DNA from 2 places in the Clostridium sp. DJ247 genome. Region 1 is predicted to be linked to the other one. Evidence: riboswitches for the same ligand, from Rfam matches in the RefSeq annotation. Region 1 holds a riboswitch; the other holds the start of a gene.
What was found. A riboswitch is a leader RNA that binds a small molecule or an ion and turns the genes downstream of it on or off. The one in region 1 is predicted to bind S-adenosylmethionine.

Region 1 (10,813 bases):
GGCAGTTCCAATATACCAAACCACATCTTTTGTATATAAAGATTTTGACTTTGCTAAAAATATAAGTGCACTAAAGGAAGTGGGTTATACTTATTCTAGAGTAGTAAACCCTACTAATGCAGTATTAGAACAAAGAATTGCTGCCCTAGAGGGAGGGGTTGGAGCCTTAGCAGTAGCATCAGGCTCTGCTGCAGTAACTTATTCAATTCTGAATTTAGCCTCAGCGGGAGATGAAATTATAGCTGCAAGCACTCTTTATGGTGGTACTTATAATCTTTTTTCTGTTACTTTTCCAGAGCTTGGTATCAATACAAAATTTGTTAACCCTGATAATGTGGAAAATTTTAAAGAGGCTCTAACTGAGAAAACCAAAGCTATATACTTTGAAAGTTTAGGTAATCCAGGAATAAATATTGTGGATATAGAAGCAGTTGCAAAAATTGCTCATGACCATAAAATTCCACTAATAGTTGATAACACTTTTGCCACCCCTTATCTTTTAAAGCCATTTGAATATGGGGCAGATATTGTTGTACATTCTGCAACAAAATTTATTGGTGGACATGGAACATCTATTGGAGGCTTAATTGTGGATAGCGGAAACTTTGATTGGACTGCCAGTGGAAAATTTCCTCGTTTCACAGAACCAGATCCAAGTTATGGTGGAATAAAGTACTATGAAGCTTTTAAAGAATTAGCTTATATTACTAGAGCAAGAGTTAGATATTTAAGAGACATAGGCGCATCAGCAAGTCCATTTAACTCATTTTTATTTATTCAAGGCTTAGAAACACTTTCCCTTAGAATTGAAAGACATGTTTCTAATACTTTAAAAGTAGTTGAATTTTTAAATAATCATGAAAAGGTTTCTTGGGTAAACTATCCAGCATTAAAAGATAATAAATACTATGATTTAGCTCAAAAATATTTTCCTAAAGGGGCTGGATCTATATTTACTTTTGGTATTAAAGGCGGCATTGACGCAGCAAGGAAATTTATTGATAGCTTAAAATTATTCTCACTATTAGCAAATGTAGGAGATGCTAAATCACTGGTTGTTCATCCAGCATCTGTTACCCATGGTCAACTTTCAGAACAACAGCAAAAAGAGGCTGGTGTCACTCTAGACCAAATTAGGCTGTCAATCGGTATAGAACATCCAGATGATATTATATATGATTTAGATCAAGCTTTTAAATCACTTGATTTTTAATTCATTGAATATATATTTTTTATACTATGTATTGACAAATATAAAATTAACTAATAAAATAATAATTAATTATATATTTAACCATTTATGTTAAAATAACCAAAGAAATTATGTTGACCAGTAAACTGGAGGCTAAATTTATTCCTTTAATTAAAAGGTATAAATTTAGCCTTTTTTTATTGTATGTTGCAGCACTCTGCAGCATATAAAAACCAAAAGATTATAGAGAGGATGTTTAAAATGAGACAAGTAGCTATTTATGGAAAAGGTGGAATAGGAAAATCTACAACAACACAAAATCTTACTGCAGGTCTTGCAACAATGGATAAGAAAATAATGGTAGTTGGATGTGACCCTAAGGCAGATTCAACAAGATTATTATTAGGTGGACTAGCTCAAAAATCAGTATTAGATACATTAAGAGAAGAAGGAGAAGATGTAGATTTAGATGCTATATTAAAACCAGGATTTGGTGGAATCAAATGTGTTGAATCTGGCGGACCAGAACCAGGAGTTGGATGTGCAGGTAGAGGTATAATAACTTCAATAAATATGCTTGAGCAATTAGGTGCTTATGAAGCAGATTTAGATTATGTATTCTACGATGTATTAGGAGATGTTGTTTGCGGTGGTTTTGCAATGCCAATCAGAGAAGGAAAAGCTCAAGAAATATATATAGTAGCAAGTGGAGAAATGATGGCATTATATGCAGCAAACAATATATCAAAAGGTATACAAAAATATGCAAACAGCGGCGGAGTTAGATTAGGTGGTATCATCTGTAACAGCAGAAAGGTTGCTAATGAATACGAATTACTTGACAACTTTGCTAAAGAATTAGGAAGCCAATTAATACACTTTGTACCAAGAAGCCCAATGGTTACAAAAGCAGAAATAAACAAGAAAACTGTTATAGATTTTGATCCAACAGCTGAACAAGCCGGCGAATACAGAACATTAGCTAAAAATATAGATGACAATGACATGTTTGTTATACCAAAACCAATGACACAAGATAGATTAGAAGAAATATTAATGGAATATGGTCTTATGGACTTATAATTTCTGTAAACTCTCTTAAAATTAAAAATATAAAAGTTAAAAAGGAAAGTCGTATTGAACTTTCCTTTTTAACTTTTAACATGCTGAAGATAGATACCCTCAACTTAAATTTAACTTATACGTAGGAATATGCTGCCAAAACTGAAGGCACATTTAAAAACTTTTTTATTAGTCTTAATGAAGTGTTTTTGAAAATCTTAGGAGCTTTTATATGGTTGAAAGCCTGAATGGCTTTCAACGAGCGACTTATCAATGGTAATTGATAAGTTGGTCCGGACTGAGGTACGAGTTTATCAAAGGTTCTTAGAAATTTATAATGAAACTACTCTTCCTTCCGTCAGAGTAGTAAGCGATTCGCACAAAATCACAGATTTTGGCTCTCTGCTTAAACACGAACTTTAGACTAATTAAAAGTTTTTAATGTGCCGAAGTTTGGCAGCATATTCGGTCGTATAAGTTAAATTTCGGACACGGTTATATCTATTTTAGCTTCAAGTATAAGATTTGTGTTTATTATAGCTCCATCTATATTTAGCATAACAAACTGTTAACCAACACCAATTACCAGCTTAAAGAACTAAACTAATAAAAAAGACCAAGCAAATCTCAATAAAACCGAGAAAGCTTAGTCTCCAGTATTTCTGGTCAACTAATACATACGTTATTCTTATTATTCTTATTATTCATACCCGAATACTAGGTTTTAAAACAAAAACTTTAATCTTTTGCTGCCCTAAGTTACCTTTGAAATTATTAATTTTATACTAATCTCACTTTTTCATTTCTTTCTATTTGTACAACCATCCCGTCTTGTATAACTAATGTTATAGATCCGTATTTTACTATCTTCAACATTTCTAATAGTTTATTTAAATTTTCCTCTGAAATCCCTTTGTGTGTTTTTTTAATCTTTTCGCTCACTTTTAACCCTCCCCAAAAACAATAAGATAAACTTAACCATAGAAATTTACAAGACATTAAACCTTTATTTTAGATTTTGTATAGCATAAATAACGGAAAATAAAATTTATGTGCATATCTATACTAACTTTTACATTTGTTATGACTTTAAAGGTTATATATTAAATAAAAAAGTCTTCTTGTAGATGATCTACAAGAAGACTTAAAATTCTTCCGGTTTCTCATCTTTCAGGTATATACCTGCTGGAATTAGCACCTTTGAATATATATTCAGGTTGCTGGGCATCAATGGGCCAGTCCCTCCGCCTCTCTAGATAAGAAATATTTTTTCGTTTATTATATGGTAATTCTAACAAAACAAAATTAATGTGTCAATACCTTATATTTACAAGAAAACTTTTTCATTCATAAAATTTTAACATTTTTTTATATTTTACTTTCTATAAATACCTACAACTTAAATTTAACTTATACGTAGGGATATATTATCAATGTTGAAGTCACATTTAAATATTTTTTATTAGTCTTAGCGAAAATTTGAGAAAAAATCTTAGAACTTTAGATATGTTTGAGCATAGCGAGTTTATCAAAGTTCTTAGATTTTTCTCAAATTTAAGCTTTAGACTAATTAAAAATATTTAACGTGACGAAACATGATAATATATCCCGGAGTATAAGTTAAATTTCGGGCGTGGTTATCCATACTAATCATTGGATTCATAATTAGTTATTTCATTTATTGTATTATCTTCATTTACAAAGACTACTATTGGTTTATGTTCTCTTGCTTTTTCTTCCTCCATATAGCAGTATGCCATTACAATTATTTTATCCCCTGGTTGCACACATCTAGCAGCTGCACCATTTAAACACATTACTCCACTATTTGCCTTTCCACTTATAACATAAGTTTCAAATCTACTCCCATTGTTTATATCTACAATTTGGACTTTTTCATTTTCTAATATATTTGCTGCTTCCATTAATGCTTTATCTATAGTTATACTTCCCACATAATTTAATTCAGCCTGTGTTACCACTGCTCTATGAATCTTACTTTTTAACATATTTAATATCATATTGTTATTCCTCCACTGTAAATGTAAAATTATCTATTAATCTTGTTTTACCTACAAACACTGCAATAGCTATTAGTACATTTTTTTCTACTGTTTCAACTGATTTTAATGACTGACTATCTACGATTTCAATATAATCTATTTTTGCTAAAACTTCTTTATTTATTTCTTCTTTAATGGCTGCTTTAACCGTAGTTGTATCCTTTTCTCCATTTTTTAAAAGCTCCTCTGCTGCTTTTAAACTTCTATTCAACACTAAAGCAGCTTGTCTTTCTTCTGCTGAAAGATAAGTGTTTCTTGAGCTCTTGGCTAATCCATCTTCTTCTCTAATTATAGGACATCCTACAATTTCTATATCAAAATTTAAATCCCTGACCATTCTTTTAATTACAGCTAGCTGCTGTGCATCTTTTTCTCCAAAATAGGCCTTATCTGGAGTTACTATGTTAAATAGCTTTGAAACAACTGTACACACTCCTGAAAAATGACCTGGTCGTTTTCCGCCGCATAATCCCTCTGTTAAACCATGTACATCTACATGAGTACATCTATCTTCAAAATACATTTCCTGTGCATCTGGATTAAATATTATATTGGCCCCTGCAAGCTCACAAAGTTTACTATCACGTTCTATATCTCTTGGATAGCTTTCAAAATCTTCATTGGGACCAAATTGTATTGGATTTACAAATACACTAACTACAACCTTATGATTTTGCGCTGCAGCCCTTTCTATGAGAGATTTATGTCCCTCATGAAGGTATCCCATAGTTGGAACAAGACCTATGGTAAATCCTTGCTTCTTCCATTCTTTTATCTGTTCTCTAACTTCCTTTATGGTTTTTACTATCATCATAATATTCGTGTTTTCACACTTTCCCCCTTAATATAGCTTTCTTAATGTATCTTCATCTATTTTAAAACAATGCTCTTTAGAAGGAAAAATACCTTCCTTAACATCCTTTATATATTCTTTAAAAGAACTTTTCATTACTGAACCTAAATCTGTATATTTTTTAACAAACTTTGGAGTATAATCAGTAAACATTCCCAGCATATCTTGATAAACAAGAATTTGGCCATCACAAAATGGGCCTGCTCCTATTCCAATTGTAGGTATTGATAACTCATTAGTTATTATTTGTGCAAGCTTTTCTGGAACACATTCTAAAACTAAAGCAAAAGCTCCTGCTTCTTCTATTCTTTTAGCTTCCTCAATAAGCTTTTTAGCTTCATTTTCTGTTTTTCCCTGAACTTTGAATCCTCCAAATACATTTACAGATTGAGGTGTAAGCCCTATATGTCCCATTACTGGTATCTGAGCCTTAACAATAGCTTTTATTTCTTCACAAACAACAGCCCCACCCTCTAATTTTACAGCTTGTGCTCCACCTTCTTTTATAAGTCTACCTGCATTTTTAACTGCATCATAAACAGAAGTTTGATAGGACATAAAAGGCATATCTGCTACTATAAGTGCATTAACAGTTCCTCTTGAAACTGCCTTTGTATGATGAATCATATCTTCCATAGTAACACTTAGAGTATCTTTATACCCAAGACATACCATTCCAAGAGAATCTCCAATCAAAATACCATTTATCCCAGACTCATCCACTAATTTAGCAGTAGAATAGTCATAGGCTGTAAGCATTGTAATCTTATCTCCCTTACTTTTAGCCTCTCTAAAGGTTGCTGTTGTATTTTTCATTTTTGCTTCCTCCTAAATAATCCTCCAATGTTTCGTAGTTTTTTTCAGAATTCTTTTGTTTTGAAAGCTCCAAAAGATTTTGTGACAATACTTTATATAGTAAAATGTGTTCTTCTGGAATAACCTCCATATGTTTTTTAATGGTTTTTACATCACAGCGTTCCACTGGACCTGTTATTGCATGAATAACTCCACTATTTTTAATGTTCTCAATGTTATTTTCTATTAATGGAAGGAGAGCTTTTATAGAATCTTCATAACTCACATTGCATTTTTGTAAATATGTGCAGCCTAAGCTTATTAAAGACAGCACTAAATTAGACACTGTAACATTTGCAAGATGATACAATTCAGTTTTATCACCATCTCTTACTATTACTTTATTACCAAGGCCTTCAATAAAACCTTTAATACGATTTAAATATTCTTCACATCCTTCAATAGAAAAATACGCCTTTTTTAAATTTTTATATGTTGTATATTTATCTGAAAATGGAAACATAGGGTGGATTGAATATCCGAAAGCACCAGATTGGTTTATGTTTGAAAAGATTTTAGAGGATAATGAACCACTGACATGACATATGATTTTATCCTTTATATTAAATCTTTGTATATTCTGCCAAATACACGAAATTTCATCATCAGGAGTTGTAATAAATATTGTATCACTATGGTTAACTAATTTTTCTAAACATGTATACACCTCTGTATTAGTAAAGCTTGCAGCATCTAATGCAGATTTATAACTTTTACTATAATAGCCTATAACATCTATATTGTTCAATACAAAATATTTACCTAGGGAAAAGCCTACTTTTCCTGCTCCGATAAATCCTATTTTCAATACATCACTCCCTTTTATCTTAGAAGTGATACAAATTTCTAAAGTTATTAATAATAAAAATACTCCCTTTAACTGTCTTATTCTAACGATATAAGCAGATATATACCTTCATAAATAATCCTGGTGCAGTTTCTAATAATGAATACTACCCGTTTTCTAATTTTATCATATAATTCACTATTACTCAATGAATGTATATATTGTTTTAAATAAAAAATCTAGTGGGTATAGCACGACACATTCCACTAGATTTTCTTTAATAAACAAATATTTAGAAAGTTTATTTTGTTAACATCCTTGATTCTTTTGTATTAAGTTATTATTTGCTAAAGTAAGCTTTAATAAAGTCAGGAGCACTGTCTTCATCAAAAGTTCCATATTCCATTTTATTTTTATCTGTACTATAGAATCCGATAACATATTTTCCATTATTTCCACCGTATTTAGCAAAGAGATTTTCATAATTTCTTAAGCAAGTTTCAATTTGATTTTTGTCCTTAATCTCAAAAGATTTTCCATTATTTTTATTAATATATTCTCCAGTTCTACGCTTTTCTTCCCACTGCTTATCATTATCAACTTTTTCTACTACAGCATATTCTATGTCTTTAGGAAGCACTCTTGAATTTTCCAGGTAACCTTTCTTGTTTAGCCATTGTTCAAATAATTTATACGATTTTTTCCAAGCTAAATGCCCTTCTTTATTTCCACGAGCTTCATCATTTAACCTTGGATATTTTTTTAACTTATCATTTTGTATAATAAAGGTCATATCCGCCCAATCTGCCTTATTCTTACTCATATCTTCATAAGTCTCATTACTTATATCTTGCTTTAATACCTCCATAGCCTCTTTAATATCTTCTGGTTTTATTATTATAGCTTGTTTGTTAACATATAATCTAGGATTAATTGTGATCTTTTCTACATCTGAAACATCTACACCTAACATATCATAAGTCGTGCTTTTATATTCATTTGATTCATAAATAGGCTTAAAATATTTTTGATAACCATCATAAGAAACATAATAGCCTCTTTGAATCTTACTTCCATCTTTTAATGTATATTGGAAAACAATACTCCTTTTATTCTTGTTACTTACACCTTTATTTTTTGTTTTATCTTGTATAAGCTGTTTATGAAAATCATGTATACTTTGCAAATCCTTCTTATCTGAATATATATACATATTAAATTTTTGATAATATTCATTAAAACCTTCACTGAAATATATGCTTTGCACTTCATTTATGTTTGGTATCTTACTTTCATATCCAATAACATCAAATTTTATTCCCTGCATTACTACAATAATAACAACTGCATAAACTATATATCCTTTTATGCTTTTGAAAACCCATAAGGATTTCTTCACAATCATTTCTGCTGCAAAATATCCAATAAGAGAACCTATAAAAAATCCAAATAATATCCATTGAATATTTCCCTGAGTTCCCTTAAAATATGCACCAACTAGCAACATAACACAAAAGGATGAAGCATATTTAAATACATATTGTAAACTTTTAAAAGCAATACTTTGAGCAGCTGCTTCCATTTTTCTTTTGTTATAAATAATCTCAGCTAAGAAATATATTATAATACATAAAACTATATATACAATTAACTCTGTTATACTAATTTTTCTGTTAATATTATGATAATCCTGGAATCCTTGAAAAATTCTTGCAATAGGTGAAAGTCTGCTAATATCCTGACTTATGTTATTCATAAAGCCATAAACGAAGGTATTAAGACTTTCTGTAACTAAAAGAGTTAATCCAATAGGTAAGAATAGGAGAATATAAGTCAAAACTCCCTGCAATACAGAACTTCCAACAATCATTCCCACAAGTACAGAAACAAAGAAAAATACTAGATTAAAAAGTATAGTAATTCCACACCACTGAACTACATCATAAATACGGTAATACTGTCCTAAATCTAAAGTTTTATTTAAAAATATAGATATAATAGCTATAACTACTACAGGTATAATCAATGATATAATACCCACCGCTACATGACTTCTATATAATACACTTCTTTTAACAGGTAGACTGTGAATCATATCCGTTGAAGTTTTTACCTGCATATATCTAAATAGAAATATACCAAGCAATACTGGAACTATTATTATTAAAAAACTCTGAAACTGTGTATATGTGAGATAAAACATATTTTTAATTATTTCTTTGCTAATTATTTCTTTATTGACCTGTTCACTGCTATGTAACATTAGTATCTTTAATGGTACAACAAAAAATAAGGCCAATGCATGTACAATACTTATCCATCCGAATCTTCTTATATCATCTAAGATTATTCCTTTACTAAAAAATGATGTTTTTGATTTCATATCCTACATCCCCCATTTCATAAATAAAAATCTCTTCTAAGGTTAAAGGTAAGATATCTAAAATTACAGGTTCATATTTATTCAGTTGATTTATGACCTGTTCTTTCTTACCTCTAACAATAAAAAGCATTATACTTCCTCTCTTTTCCTCATATAGGATATTTACATCTTTTAAAATATCTTCTGTTATGTTCTCCTTAAAGGCTACTTGGATTTTATGGACATCTGATTTTAAGTCGTCTAGTTCTTTTTCTAAAATTAATGTTCCTTTATGCAAAATACCTATATGATCACATAAATCCTCCAGCTCTCTTAAATTATGAGAAGAAATAAGTACTGTCATTTGTCTTTCTGCCACATCCTGTATTATTAAATTTTTTACTTTCTGTCTCATAACAGGATCTAGTCCATCTAACGGTTCGTCCAGTATTAGCAAATCAGGCATACTAGAAAGTGCAAGCCAAAAAGCAACTTGTCTTTGCATTCCTTTGGATAACCTGTGTATTTTTTTGTTTTCTTCTATATTAAAAGCTTCTTTTAACTTTTCATATCTTTCATCATTCCAACTTGGATATATGCGTTTATAAAATTTTGCCATATCTTTTATACTATACTGTGAAAAAAAATATAGAGCGTCTGGTATAAATACCATCTTTAATTTTATATCTACATTTTCAAATACCGCTTCACCGTTTATATGCACACTACCTTCATCTTGTTTATAAATCCCCACTAAAGTTTTTATGAGAGTAGTTTTACCAGCTCCATTAGATCCCACTAACCCATAAATAGAACCTTTATTTACATGAATATTCACATTTTTCAATGCTTCTAAATCTTCAAAAACCTTACTAACATTTTTTGCTTCTATCACCTTACTTTCCCCCTTTAACAATACTATCTACTTCTGAAACTATTTTAATAATTTCATCTTTTTTCATTCCTAAGTACATAGCTTCTGATAATATCTTTATCAATTCATCTTTTAATTTAGATATTTTTTTGTTATTTTCATTTTGTATTATAGAAGCTACAAAGCTACCTTTTCCAGGTATTGAATAAATATACCCTTGTGTTTCCAATTCTCTATATGCTTTTTGAATAGTATTAGGATTAATGGTAAGTTCATTAGCAAGAGTTCTAACTGAAGGCAGCTTTTCGTCTTTTTTTAGTATTTCCGTTATAATTAATTCCTTAAACTTTTCTACCAACTGCTCATAGATGGGTAGTCTACTTCTTAAATCTAATTCAAACATTTAGTCTCTCCTTCCGTAATAACTGTACTATTATTCATAATACAGTTATATTATATTATAAATTTTCACTTTTGTAAATAAGTGTGAGTTTGCAAAAAGTTTGAGACTGGTTTCAAAGAGTTTGAGACTCAATTTCAAAAAGTCTGAGACTGAATTACAATATTGTGGAAAATAAAGATTTGTTTATAAATATATATTGAATCCATCCCTATTAGTACAGTGATTAAATACAAAGGAATTTGTAAATAATTTGAAATGAATTTATTTTAAGGTGGTGCTTAAGTATTAATGATGTTTTTTTATTTCGACCAGCAATACGGAAAGGTGAGTCTCTGACAAGTTATATTCAACGAGTTGCAAGT
Region 2 (8,117 bases), on a different contig from region 1:
CTAAACTTCAATTCAGAGCTCCGAGATGCACTTCAACTATTTTCAACTCAAAATCTCTCACACCTAAAAAGATTTCTCTCTGAAAGTTTCCTAATAGCTTACTCTTCTCATCAAAGCATTTCCTACTATTCCTATATGTTAAGTAAATTATAATTGGTAATTGGTTTAATGTCAACACCATATTTGAACTTTTAACAATAGGTTTTAAATTCATAATTTTTATTTATTATAACGTAGAATCTTAAATTATACAAATTAAAGCCAAGGAAAACCTTGAACTCCTAGAATTTAAATTCTTATTTTATAAATTATATATAGTACATAATATTATCTTTTTCACTCATATATTTGTTAACTAAATCCTCTAAAGTAATAGAATCAAAATAATTGTTTATTTTATTATTTATAATGTTCCATAGATTTTTATTTATGTATTTATCTAATTTATCAGTAGTAGTTGTTTCATCTACATCTACTAAAGCTAGTTTTCCCTCTAGAGCTCTTAATATTTCACCAATAGTAAATTGATTTGCCGGCTTAGATAATAAATAGCCTCCTTGAGATCCTTTTCTCCCTATTACAAAGCCACTTTTTCTCAAAGCGGAAAAAATTTGTTCTAAATATCCCTCTGAAAGATTTTGTCTATCTGAAATACTTTTTAGTGTAACTACCTCAGATTTTGAATATATAGCTAAGTCAATAAGAGCTTTTAACCCATATCTACCTTTAGTTGAAACTTTCATAAGCTCTCCTTTCCTAGTAAAATAATCTGACATTCTTACTATTATTATATATTATGAAATAACAAAAAATAAATTTATTTTAATTATACTATTTATCAGTGGCATAATCTAGTAATATGCTATGTGGAATAAATTAAATTTAAAAGTTCCAGTTCTATATAGGGTTTCAGACTTGAAACTCTATATATTCATTATAAACTTATTAACAGCCTTTGCTACACCTTCTTCATCATTGGTGTCTGTTATATAGTTGGCTTTTCTCTTTACTAGATCTATTGCGTTTCCCATAGCCACTCCAAGACCTGCATATTCTATCATTGAAAGATCATTTTCACTATCTCCAATAGCTATTATCTCTTCTCTTTTCAAGTTATAATAACCAGCTAAAATTTCAACTGCCCTTCCTTTAGAAGTTCCTTTACAAGTAATTTCTATGTTATCTCTTGCAGAACTAACCACTTCTACATCATCCAGTTTCTCTACTTCATTTCTAATTTTTTGTAACTCCTCTTCATTCCTATTAGAAATTATGCATTTGACTATATTCTCCTCTTCATTATGTAAAATAGTTTTCCATTGTTCTATATTTTTTACATGTATTATTTCTATTTTTTCTTCCTTAAGCAAAGTTTTCTGCATAAGAAGATTAATAATAGATTTATCTAACTTATTTCCAAGATACATTTTCTGCGAAGTATGAAACTCTAATGCCGCTTCATATTTGCTGCAAATATTTAATATTTTTGTAGATAATTTTTTACCAAGTATACTCTTATATATAATTTCATCTTTATCTTTTTCTTTTATAAAGGCTCCATTGGCTGCAATAACTGGCGACTTAACCCCTATAAGGTCAGAGTAGTATTCTGCGTTATCATATATTCTGCCTGTAGTTATAACAATATGAACTCCATTATTATGTGCATTTTTTAATACACTTCTTGTATTTTCTGTTATTTTTCTTTTGCTGTTTAAAAGTGTGCCATCCATATCGATACAGACTAATTTATAACTCATAAACACTCTCCTGTTCTATAATAACTTACGTTAGTTTGCTCCTAACTATTTTAACTCAATAATATATCTATATAAAGCTTACTACTTAAATACACTTTTCACAACCATATTCCCCTGTATTTTACAAAGCTTTAAAGTACAAGTTTAGAAGCTAACGAGTATATTAATTAAGTTTAAGGCTTCCCTTCTTGCAGTGCAGCTACAACTTCACCTATTATTTTAAATCCATCTTCAATGTGTTTTTTAGAAACTCTAGAAAATCCAAGTCTCAGAGTGTTTTTCCCCTTGTTATCTGTGTAAAATATGTCTCCTGGAGTAAAAATTACTCCCCTCTTACAGCACTGATCTAATACTTCTCTTGCATCTATTCCATTTAACTTTATAAATATATGAAGTCCACCTTCACCAAGTATTTCACTACATAAAATATATTTTTTAGCACATTCTACTGCATACTCATATTTTTCTTTATAAACTTTTCTAGATTTTTTTATATATCTTTCAAAAGTGCCACCTTGAAGATATTCATAGAATATCGCTTGGTCTAAGGATGATGTATGAATGTTTCTAGCCCTTTTTACACTTTCTAAATAATCTATTAACTTACTATCTCCTAGTATCCAACCTATTCTCATACCTGGAAAAAGTATTTTGGAAAAGCTTCCTATGTATATAACACTGTTACCTTCTCCACTTAATGCCGCAATAGGCGACACATGAGTTCCTGAATATCTTAATTCTTCATTAAATCCGTCTTCAATTATTGGTATATTATAGTCCCTAAGAATCTTATATACCTCCACTCTTTTTTCTGCAGACATGACAATTCCAGTAGGGTTATGGTAGGATGGAATCAAATATGAAAGCTTAAAATTATCTTTCTCTAAAGTCCTCTTTAACTTATCAATATTTATACCATCTCTGTCCATGTCTATTCCTACAACCTCTAGATTATGAAGTTTCATTATCTTTATAGCAGTATTATGAGTTGGATTTTCACAAAGTATCTTATCTCCATTATTAGTTAAGCAAGATAAAATTAAATCAAAGCCTTCAGTAAAACCGTTAGTTATAATAAGATTCTTTCCTTGTACATTTACACCTTTATTTTTCATATATTTTAATAGATATTCAATGAGAGGTTTATACCCTTGAGCATATCCATAATTTAATATTTTTTCCCCCTCAATAGACAACCTATTTAAAAAAGCTCTCTTTACTTCCTCTATATCAAAAAGACTTTGATCTGGAGCTATACTTTTAAAAGATATCATTCCTTTTTTCCACTTAGCCTCATGCTTTACAATATCTAATTCTTGAGAAACCCTTGCTAAGTTGTTTATATGACAACCCCAATCAATGCTCCATTTCTCCTGAGGATTTATCTTAATATCTGCAATAAAAGCACCCTTACCTTTTTGCATGTATACAAATCCTTCTTCTTCGAGATACTGATATGCACATATTATTGTATTTCTACTTACCTTTAAAACAGAGGACAATTCCCTAGTAGATGGAAGCTTTTCGCCACTTCTTATCATACCTCTAAGTATCATATCCTTTATATAATCTTTGATTTGAATATATACAGGCGTATTTTTATCTAATTTTATATCTAAAAACATATTTTCACCTCTATATATATTTTCACACAAATATGACTATAAATAAAGATTTTCTTATTTTATGAATAATCATAACTTGAATTTTACTTATACTCAGGAGTATATCACTAATGTTGAAGTCAAATTTAAATATTTTTAATCAGTCTTAGCGAAAATTTTAAAAAAACCTTAGACATTAGTCTAAATCCGTGAATTTAAAACATAAATTTTATAAAAAATTTGAGTAAAACTTTATTTAAATGCATTTGAGTATAATATTTTTATAGAATAGTTTGCATAGGCGTAAATCCAAACCTAATATTGGTACTAAACCATTATATCTATAGTATAAATATAAAGAAAAAAGCTACTCCTAATATTATAATAAATAAAAAGGAATAACTTTTATGAAGAATATTAACTCAGTAGATAGCATGGCTAAAATAGAAAAAATTATTAATAATCTTTCAAAGAAGATTATTAATAATTTGTCATTAGCTGTTAAATTCACTAAAAGAAATAGTAAGTTAGATGGTTTTACATTTTTTAAAGCATTTACATTTGGCGTATATAGTCTTCAAAATATTTCATTGAGAAACATAGCAGATTTTTGCCAAGAAACAGTATCTGGACTAACTTTGTCCAGACAGGCTTTGGAAAATAAACTTAAAGTAGGTTTTGAATTCTTAGAATCTATTCTTAGACATATTATCGAAGATAACATACTTAAAACAATTAAACATAACCATATAGAAATATTTAAGATTTTTAACGATATAAAAATCTGCGATAGTAGTATAATTAAAACTAGTGATTCATTAAGAGATATTTATAGAGGATTTGGTACAAAATGGAATTCAGAATCAGCACTTAAAATACAAACAGTATATAGCTTTAAAAATAAACTGTTAGATACATTTGAAATTGAAGATGCTATATTATTTGTATATAACTGGTTTAGCTTTACGCCTATGGAATAGTTTGTTCAAAACATGATAATTATACGAATTTATAGGAGGTTACTAAATGAATATAAAAATATTTACTCATAATGATTTAGATGGAATAGGGTGTGCTGTTTTAGGACTATTGTGTTTTGATAAGGCCGATATTGAATATTGCGGTTATGAAGATATAAATAGCAAGGTTAAAGCTTTTATAGATAACAAAGGTTACGATAACTATGATCATGTTTATATAACTGATATATCAATAACTCTTGAACTTGCTGAAATAATCAATAATACTGAACCTGAAGTATTTGAACCTGGATTTAACCTGTGCGAATCTTTCACTTTAATAGATCATCATCCTACTGCACTACACTTAGAAAAATATTGGTGGTGTGACATTGAAGTTGAAAATGAACTAGGTAAATGTAGTGGAACAAGTTTATTTTATAAGCACATACTTCAATCATTACATTATAACGTAAAGTTAAGTAATAAAAAAATAAAAGATTTTGTGGAAACTGTAAGGCAATATGATACATGGGAATGGAAAACAGTTTATAAAAATGATAACCCTAATAAATGGAATAATTTACTTGGTTTATATGGCATACAGAAATTTGTTGATAGAATCATTAATAAGTTAACAACTGAAGAAGCTTTTGATTTTGATGATACAGACTTACTAATGCTTGAATTGGATAGGGATAAGAAAGAGCAATACTTTGAGTTGAAATCAAAAGAATTAGTCAATATTAAAATTGAAAATTACAATGTTGGAGCAGTTTTTGCAGATCAATATATATCTGAACTAGGGAACTATTTAGCTGAAAAGTTTACTGAATTTGATTTTATTGCTCTGATTGGTAATAAAACTGTTAGCTATAGAGGTATAAAAGATAATATTGATTTAGGATTAGTGGCAAAACAATTCGGTGGTGGTGGTCAGCCAAAAGCTTCAAGAAGTCAAATAGATAAAGATAAACAACTAGAATATATTAAAAGCTTATTCAAATAGTTCGCAGTTCAACTATATCTTGGTATAACCTTTTGAATATGGCTTCACTTTTTATAAACGGTTAAACTTTTTTTACAAAGCTACACTATTATTATGAAACTTCTCTTTTTTGTGTCAGAGGCGTACTCACAGAGTAAGCAACCATATCAAAATCATAGATTCTGACTCTTTAATTAAATTTGAGATTTAAACTTATTAAAAAGTATTTATGACGCAAAGAACCGGTAACATATACCAACACCTAGATGAGGTTCTAAAGTTGAAACCTCGTATAGATATCCAATTTCATAACTTCACTTATACTAGGAAATATACTGACAATTCTGAAGATCATTTAAATACTTTTCTTTATGGTCTTAGCTAAGTATTTGAAAGGTGTTTAGACCTTTAGATTTGTTTGAGAAAAGCGAGTTTATCAAAGGTCTATTAAATTCATAATGTAATAAAAAACTCAGCACCTAGTAAGTACTGAGTTTTTATCTACTATTGTTTAGGCTTTTTTCTATTCTTTACGTGCTTTTCTTGAACATCACTTTTATTAGTTCTTTTTGTACCAATATTTACGTCTTGTTTATTTATACCGCCTTTGGTCATACGGTTACACACCCCTTTCTTAATATTAGATTTACCTTAGAAAGAGGTTTTATTCCTATATACTTAGCAATATAAACTATAAACTTTAAAATGCTGGTACTATGCTTCCTTTGTATTTATCTTCTATATACTTTTTAACTTCTGGGGAAGTCAAAGCCTTGGAAAGAGCTTGTATATATGGTTGATCTTTGTCTTTTGTTCTAACAGCAAGTACATTAGCATAAGGTGAATCCTTTGATTCTATAGCTATAGCATCTTTTGTTGGATTTAATCCAGCTGGAATTGCATAGTTAGTATTTATAACTGCTGCATCTACATCACCTATAACTCTTGGAAGTTGTGCTGCCTCTAATTCTGTTATTTTAATATTCTTCTTATTTTCTGTAATATCTAACTTAGATACAAGATCTCCATCTTTTAACTTTATAACAGCTGAAGCTTGTAATACTTTTAATGCTCTAGCACCATTTGATGGATCGTTTGGTATTGCAATTGTTGCTCCATCTTTAAGTTCATCTAATTTTTTAACCTTCTTTGAGTATACTCCCATTGGCTCTAAATGAACTTTAACAGTGTAATCTAAATCAGTATGCTTTTCTTTATTAAATGAAGTTAAGTAAGGTATATGTTGAAAGAAATTTGCATCAAGTTCTCCACTATCTAAAGATGTATTTGGTATTACATAGTCTGTAAATTCAACAATTTGAAGATCATAGCCTTCTTTTACAAGTAGTGGCTTTACTACTTCCTTAAGTATTTCTGCATGTGGTGTTGGTGATGCACCTACTTTTATAACCTTTTTAGTTTCTTTACTAGTATCATTTTGCTTAGCAGCCTCTTGTTTTTGTCCACAACCAGCTAATCCTAAAACAAGCAAAGCTGATACAGCTATTGATAAAATTTTTCCTTTTTTCATAATAAAATTCCTCCTAATAATTCTCTATTCAAATGCTTTACTTTCTTTTTAACTTTAAATATAGTCTTAACTTATCAATGTAAACAATCAATAATTGCATAAGAACAAAAGTACTTTAATTGGCCGGCCTTGTTCTTATTTAAAAAAATTAAAACTCGAGGAAAACCTCGAGTTTAAAATCTCAACGTTATCCTCATCTTCCAGCTTACACTGTAGGATTTAGCACCACTGTATTATTAAATGAAACAATACTGGTTGCTGGGCTTCATAGGGCCAGTCCCTCCACCACTCTTGATAAGTAAGTACTTATTATTAAATTCATTGTTTAGATTATATCAACCAATAAATATCACGTCAATACTATTTTGATTTTTTTATTCAAGGTATAATTTTTTACAAATGATTTATTACATATTTATCATTATTTCACTTTTAATATATGATACTTATCAATTACGCATTAATTATATTATTAAATTTATATTAATCTAACTGTAATTTTTATATTTAATTAATATAGATACCCACAGCTTAAATTTAATTTATACATCTACCTTTTTTGTTTTAATGAAATTTCAATTATTTCATCTAACAATTCTGCAAAACTCATATCCACAGCCTTTGCACTCTTTGGAAACAAGCTATTTTTAGTCATTCCTGGTAAAGTGTTAAGCTCAAGTATATAAGGTACACCTTCCTTTATTATCATATCAACTCTAACATATACACTACACTTTAGAGCCTTCCAACACTGCAAAGCCATTTCTTCAATTTTAGCCTGCAGCTCTTTTTCAAATTCAACTATAATTTCATCTGATCCACCATCTGAATATTTTGCAGTGTAATCAAAAAACTCTGACTTTGGTTTTATTGCAATTATAGGAAGCATTTTTCCATCTAATATACAACAAGTTATTTCATCGCCCTTAATATATTCTTCTATCATAACTTCGTTATCATAATCTAATGCTAATTTTACAGCACTTTCTATACCTTCTTTACTTTTAACTATATTAGTAGCTACACTAGAACCTCCACAATTAGGTTTTACTACTACTGGGTATCCCATCTTTTCTATATAACTATAATCTAGTTCTTCTACACTTTTAACAGACAACCAATCTGCAGTGTTTATACCTGCTGATTTTAACACCTTTTTAGTGGTATCCTTATCCATACAAACTCCACTAGTTAAAGGACCACACCCTGAGTAAGGTATATCCATAGTTTCAAGCACCGCTTGAACCGTTCCATCTTCTCCAAACTTGCCGTGAA

Region 2: linked by a shared signal. The riboswitch ahead of HGI79_RS10910 (MetQ/NlpA family ABC transporter substrate-binding protein) and the one ahead of HGI79_RS10515 (YezD family protein) in region 1 are both predicted to bind S-adenosylmethionine.

The regions. Positions count from the first base shown of each region.
Region 1 covers NZ_JABAIW010000022.1:26,314-37,126, forward strand. The annotation lists gene HGI79_RS10505 (O-acetylhomoserine aminocarboxypropyltransferase/cysteine synthase family protein) at 1-1,213, shown strand, start outside; gene nifH (nitrogenase iron protein) at 1,454-2,275, shown strand; gene HGI79_RS10515 (YezD family protein) at 3,035-3,196, opposite strand; SAM riboswitch class I at 3,415-3,517, opposite strand; gene panD (aspartate 1-decarboxylase) at 3,901-4,275, opposite strand; gene panC (pantoate--beta-alanine ligase) at 4,280-5,131, opposite strand; gene panB (3-methyl-2-oxobutanoate hydroxymethyltransferase) at 5,159-5,986, opposite strand; gene HGI79_RS10535 (Rossmann-like and DUF2520 domain-containing protein) at 5,961-6,833, opposite strand; gene HGI79_RS10540 (DUF6449 domain-containing protein) at 7,153-9,195, opposite strand; gene HGI79_RS10545 (ABC transporter ATP-binding protein) at 9,170-10,069, opposite strand; gene HGI79_RS10550 (GntR family transcriptional regulator) at 10,071-10,451, opposite strand.
Region 2 covers NZ_JABAIW010000023.1:39,090-47,206, forward strand. The annotation lists gene HGI79_RS10885 (Rrf2 family transcriptional regulator) at 309-743, opposite strand; gene HGI79_RS10890 (Cof-type HAD-IIB family hydrolase) at 924-1,760, opposite strand; gene HGI79_RS10895 (PLP-dependent aminotransferase family protein) at 1,934-3,385, opposite strand; partial or broken gene HGI79_RS10900 (IS4 family transposase) at 3,772-4,296, shown strand; gene HGI79_RS10905 (DHH family phosphoesterase) at 4,391-5,332, shown strand; gene HGI79_RS10910 (MetQ/NlpA family ABC transporter substrate-binding protein) at 6,012-6,842, opposite strand; SAM riboswitch class I at 7,033-7,143, opposite strand; gene HGI79_RS10915 (D-alanine--D-alanine ligase) at 7,393-8,117, opposite strand, start outside.